One region of the Bacteroides sp. QWL-09 genome, then DNA from elsewhere that is predicted to be linked to it. Evidence: riboswitches for the same ligand, from Rfam matches in the RefSeq annotation. Region 1 holds a riboswitch; the other holds the start of a gene.
The links. A riboswitch is a leader RNA that binds a small molecule or an ion and turns the genes downstream of it on or off. The one in region 1 is predicted to bind cobalamin.

Region 1 (3,190 bases):
GGGCGATAAGAAACCGATACCGAAGGCGTCAGGCATTTTTGAGTGACCTTCTGGCCATCCGGTATTTTATTGGAAATGAATGTATTCAATAAGCCGCCAACCACTGTAACCCGCTCGAATGCCAACTGAGCATTAAGTGCAGTCAGAGAAGTCCACCGCCTCGGATTAATCTCATTCGGCATATTAGAGTTTTTATCCAACGTATTATAAGCCACATCTTGTGCCAAAGAGACGCTTAACTCCTTCAAAGGCTGATAAAGCAACGTAGACGATCCATAATATTCATTCTGTCGGTTAACATCGATCTGTTTCCCATTCTCATATTGCACATTAAAGTCCGCGTATTTATTCCACGAATAGTCATATTTCGCTTGCGCCTGCATCTTCCAACGTGAATTAAAGACCTTCTCATAATGCGCCTGCAAAAGAAAATTCTCATCCCAGAGACGTTCGTTCCGACCACTAGTATAATACACAACACTATTCGGTAACCCTCGTTCCGAGTTATAATAATAAGCCTTTACATTCAGTTTGGCCTGAGCCTTAAACGTGTGATAAAGGTTAGCCTCCGTGTGCCACGCTGTAATATCAGAGTTCTCACGTTTCTCTTTAGTGACCAGTGCCCCATTCTTCAACGTAAAAGGATACATTCCATCGGCACGCATCCAATCGCCATCCACTGCAAGGAGAGTACGCTGCCCAACCTTTTGTGTGAACCGCACATAAGGATTCACTTGTCCGAAGGACCCCACACGTACCTGTCCCTTAAAACCAAATTTCTTTGCCTCACTAGGATCCGGGCGAACAGACAAGATGCTCAACACCGCTCCCGAAGCATACAACCTTGCCGACTGCAACAAGTTATCATTTTGACCAACCGCCAATGAAACCATCCCTACATTATCTAAGGAGAATCGACCGATATCAATCTGCCCTGCCTGACAATTGCTCACAGCCACCTGATCATAAGCTACTCCGGTATGATAAGCACCCAAGCTTCGTACAGAAACCGTTTTCAGTCCCCCGATGCCACCATAATCACGTACCGTTGTTCCGGAAAAGCGACGAACGGCATCCGCCATGTTCTGCAAACCAAGCTGTTCGATATGATCGGCCGAAAAAGCCTGAACAGGAACCGGTGCCATCACCTGCTTAGGCATACGAACTGCCTTAACCGTCACTTCATCAATGTGCTGAACAGTGGTTGTATCGACACGTTGTGCCCCAACCGAACCATAACTCAACAAGATAAAAATCCCGGCTACTAGTCGCCTGTTTTTAATCATAACCCAATCTTTCATTTCAATTATAAAGCTATCATAATCCTCATCACAACAAACCCATCTTATCCAAGATAAGTTTCAAAACGCCACCCAAGACACAAAAGGATAAAACCAATCGAAACGATTGAAAGTCGAAAGAGATCATGACCACTTAAAACGCTTGATAGAGTTAGAAGGAAAGTCATCATTCTCCGGCTTTATCCTCGAAAGCTAGATGGAGGCTTTGTTTTGCAGGTCTTCTGACTATTCTCCGGTTGCTTCAGCCTTCCCATTCGAACAAGCGAACAGTGGCAACAGAAATGAAACAACTTCTATTAAAGGAGTTTACAGCGGCGGGACCGTCGAAGATTCACACTTCGTTCCCTTTTAATCCTATGCTTAAGAGGCACATGGAACAAAACGCCACAAAGATACTCTTTTTTATAAATAACACAATTGCAGATAAAAAAAAGGTGAATTAAAGAATCCCATTTAGATTCCTTAATTCACCTTCATCAGTAAGATATAGCGATCGTTTATGTTAATTGCCCATACCGTTATCAGCTATTTATGACTCATGATCTATTGTTCATTGTTCGGCGCAGTTTCAGGATAAGCCGGGATAGCCAAGCTACCTAAAGAAACATTCGTTCCTCCAACCACATTAACCACCTCTTGTAATGTTGCAATACGTCCATCCTCCAAGTTCTGAACTTCAAGCTTATAAGCCCCGCTGAACAAGCCATGAAGTCTAAAGTAATTGTTATTCAACGTATCCGAAACGGTTGAGATCGTATCCCCTGCAGAGTTGACCGTGAAAACTTTAGTTTGTTGTTTATCCGGAGTCAAATAGCCCTCAACAAACGAAGAGTTAGCCTCAATATAAGCTCGAATAACCGGTTTTAAAGAATAGCTGCCGTTTCCTTTCGCCACAATAGACCGTTGGGCATCGAAATCGATCACCACTTTATATCCACTAGTCACCTCAACATTCGATTGAACATTGATTTTAAACCCAGACGTTTGTCCACTAGGAATTTTAATGCTTTGAGTCGTACCATCCGACAAGGTGATCGTACTATTATCCCCTAACACCAATCTGATCTGACTGATTTTCTCCCCTTCATTCAAATTAACATTCGACAGCAACGAATCCTTACCGTTATTAAACTGTAACAATTCAATTTGTTTAGGTTGAATATCCAGATTCACCCATTTTTCATCGCCCGAAACCGAATAGTCTACCGATTGAACATCTAAATGTAAGAATTTCACATCTTTGCTTTTGGGTGCATCAGTGATATAAAAAGAGACTTTTGTTGTCGAACTACACGCCGGATCATTATTGCTACAAGCTTGCAGCAAAAAAATCAAGCATAAAAATGGAATAAATAAAAAATAGCGCGTTACCATATTTTTTCGTTTTATTAAATAAATACTTAAAAATAAAATCAATAAATGATCATAAGAGGAGCAACAACCATCTGGTTATCAAACGTAATAACAGACTTACACTTTTCTAAAAACAGACATCAGACGAAGCATCATCCCAACAACCGTAAAAAGCAAAAGCTCATCATTCAAAAGAATACAGTATCAAAACCAATAGTGCTACCCCAACAAAAGTATCATATTTACTATAAATAACAAACCTATCAAACAAATGTTTATCTATAAAAAAACAAATGTAAAAGAGTTTCCAATCGGATAAAGCCAACCTATCGTCCTTAGTATTCCTCAAAATATTGCATGAACTATGGACAGAGTTCAAAGCTTTTTCGTATTTTTGCAACCTATTTGGCTAATTGCAATCTATAAAAACAATAATATAATGGCAAAAGAATTGAAAGACCTCACCAAACGCAGCGACAACTACTCGCAATGGTACAATGATTTGGTGGTAAAAGCAGACTTGGCAGAACAGTCTG
Region 2 (3,190 bases), 340 kb from region 1:
AAGTCTAATGATCTATTTAAAAACAGTTGTTTTTATTTATAATAAGCAACCACGCTGTTCCCGTTAGCCACTCCGGTTTGGAAAGCATATTTAATCTCTTTCGTTTGTGGATTAAGAATGACGACATCTTGTCCCATACCGGTTAAGAAAAGATCGTCTGTTCCATTAATCTGACCAATATGATATTCCATCAACATTTCGATGCCAACGCTACTCAAGTTAAAATCGAGTTCCGTCACCGCATCTGTTGCCGGATCTAAAACATAAGAACTCCCTTTATAAGACGTCCAGTCAAAAGAGCAAGCATAAAGCTGACCGTTCATCATGGTCATATTGCCTACTTTTAGCCCTGTAACTTCGGTAATCTGATCATTGGCTGTAGTCAATTTAAAGAGCTTATAAGTATTATAATTGGTGCTAAAATAGATCGTTCCTTTGGCGGCTGAAACAATGCCGGTAGGGTTCTTCTCTGTGGTAATCACTTTATCTTCCTGCATCTTTCCCGGATCGACAACTGAGATCTTATTGTCCTCTCCTTGTCCGGAGTTGCAGACATAAATTTTACCGTCATTATAGCAAAGGTTCTCGGCTAAAGTACCGCTCAATGCAGCATGAGCATCTAAAGTCAGCGACAACGTGTCTAAACGTACCACTTCATTAGAATAGCTACTGATGTAAGCCTTACCGCCTTCAAAAATGATATTACGAGGTTTTGCAGGCGCCCCTTTAGCATCAACAAAGGGAATACGCTTAATCGACTTCCCATCGGCCGGATTGATCACCTCAATATAATTGGTCCCTTCGGTGGCTGCTGCTCCAAAACCAGGACCTGTCACCACACAATACATCTTACTTCCGTAAATTTTGAGATCGTTGCCGGTGTCTCCCAATGCTGTTCCGTTTATTGCCACAAATTGCTTCTTCAATAATTGTTTGGTCGCGACATCGTACCATGCTAATTCCGTATTTCCTTTGCCGGCATACCCTTCGCTTAAAATCCAATACCCCACAAGCTCCGGTTTCTTTTGCTGCTCAATCTTCAGATTAAGTGATTTTCCGGAAAGAGAGGTTAAGATCAGTTCGGTTGAACGTGCGGCATAATCGGCATTCGGTTGTACTGTAACCGTCAACTCTTTATTTCCTTCGGCATAATTCAAACTTCGGGTAGCCACTTCATCTTTAACCACTACCGTAACCCAATCGGGCAGACTGTTCATCGACCACTCTTCATTACTCGTCAAAGAAAAGCTTTGTTCACCACCTTCATAAGAGAATGCTAGGTTATCGACTTCCAAATCAGTGGCTAACTGTGACACAAAATCGTCGTGACTACAAGCCACAAAGCCAAGCATAGCGAATAACATCGCTAACAAATGAATCTTTTTCATGTTGTAAATAAATAAATGTATAATAAAAAGGTTGAATAATATTCCAGTCCACGGGAACTTATTTCGTCTATTTTGGCAGGTCTTCTGACTTACTCTTCCGAATGCATCCTTCCCAAAAGATGTTCTCTATAACCTTTATAAAAAAGGGAGACCATGTTTCAGTGGTAATGAGTATGGCATACGGATTTTGGTTGAGCTTACAGCAGCGGGTCTGTTCAGGACTTACACCTGATTCCCTTTTCATTACTCATTTCGAAGATTATGGAAATGGGTAACACCAAAATTCATGTAGCAAAGATAGTAAAAACATCCGATATCAAAAGTTATTGCTGTAGATAACACTCCATTTCCACAAGCGCTTTTATAGGGTACAACAGAGTCCAATTGCTCCTCAAAAGATTGAGCATCTTATGACTACATAAAGATTGAACCTTACACTACTTTTAAAATAGATTTTGTACATTTGTCGTTGGTACGAGAAAGAAGAGTCCGTACCCAACGCACACAAATACTAATTTTAAATCTATTATGGACCATTCAAAAAGAAATTTTCTTAAGGAAGGATTGGCCGGTGCCATCACGTTAGGAGCACTATCTCTGCCTGAGCCAATAAAAGCATTTACTCGTAAAAAGGAAAAAGCAAAACAAATCGCCCAACATCTTGTTATGATTAGCTTAGACGGTATATGCGTCGAAGGCTTTCAGAAGGCAAACACGCCCAATTTGGATAAATTGTTGGCTCAAGGCGCACTCTCGATTAAAACTCGTGTTGTCATGCCTTCGGTGACCTTGCCCAACTGGACTAGTCATCTAACCGGTAGCGGACCTGAACAACATGGGGTAGTGGATAACTCTTGGGAGATCTCAAAATACAAGTTACCGGCTATCGAGACTGACGATGAGGGGTATTATCCTTCTGTTTTTAAGGTCTTAAAAGATCAGATGCCGGAGATCAAAACAGCGTTTTATTACAATTGGGCTCCGCTCATCAACCCATACAACAAGAAATACTTTGATGAGATTTCCTTTTTAGAGGAAGACGGCTATCGTGCAAATTACGATAAAGCCTTCAACTTTCTAGTGACTAATCGAGCTAACTCAACCTTAACCTTTCTCTATTCAGTTCATACCGACCATGCCGGACATAAGTATAAATGGATGTCTCCGGAGTATATCCGTTCGATTGAAGAAGCCGATGTTGAGATCGGAAGTCTTATTGATAGACTAAAACAAAACGATTTATATCAAAACACTCATTTTATGTTCCTATCAGATCATGGAGGCCTTGAATATGGACACGGAGGAGTCAGTACGCATGAAATGATTGTTCCTTGGGGCATTACCGGTGCAAAGATTAAAGAAGGATTTATCATCGAAGAAGCCAATAATACGGTCAACACGGCTTCAGTCATCTTATTCTTATTTGGGGCGAAGCAACCGAAACCATGGACAGGAGAGGTCCCATATTCGATATTCAAAGAAAACTTATAAGGAATAAGAATCAAGGAAGCTTGAGGATCGATCTGCATAAACAGATCATCCGATCTTTAGGATAAATTGCTCGAACGTCCTCTATTACGAAATTAGCCGATTTTTGTATGCTTAGATACAAAAATCGGCTAATTATTTGATGAAATAAAAACTCGTTAAATCATTAAACTTAACTTTCTATTTCTTTTTCATCTGTTATTATTTTGCCTGAGGCTTCAACCATTTATCGAGCCATTCGAAGTACGTACGTTGCCAAAGGACTCCATTTTGAGGTTTAAGTACCCAGTGATTTTCATCAGGATAAATCAGCA

Region 2: it holds a riboswitch for cobalamin, as region 1 does, so the genes downstream of both, AC4PG5_RS03740 (DUF5074 domain-containing protein) here and AC4PG5_RS05100 (TonB-dependent receptor plug domain-containing protein) in region 1, are expected to answer to the same signal.

The regions. Positions count from the first base shown of each region.
Region 1 covers NZ_CM178748.1:1,288,467-1,291,656, forward strand. The annotation lists gene AC4PG5_RS05100 (TonB-dependent receptor plug domain-containing protein) at 1-1,301, opposite strand, end outside; cobalamin riboswitch at 1,496-1,698, opposite strand; gene AC4PG5_RS05105 (DUF4382 domain-containing protein) at 1,845-2,675, opposite strand; gene proS (proline--tRNA ligase) at 3,094-3,190, shown strand, end outside.
Region 2 covers NZ_CM178748.1:950,916-954,105, forward strand. The annotation lists gene AC4PG5_RS03740 (DUF5074 domain-containing protein) at 33-1,388, opposite strand; cobalamin riboswitch at 1,446-1,685, opposite strand; gene AC4PG5_RS03745 (alkaline phosphatase family protein) at 1,917-2,879, shown strand; gene dpp5 (dipeptidyl-peptidase Dpp5) at 3,078-3,190, opposite strand, start outside.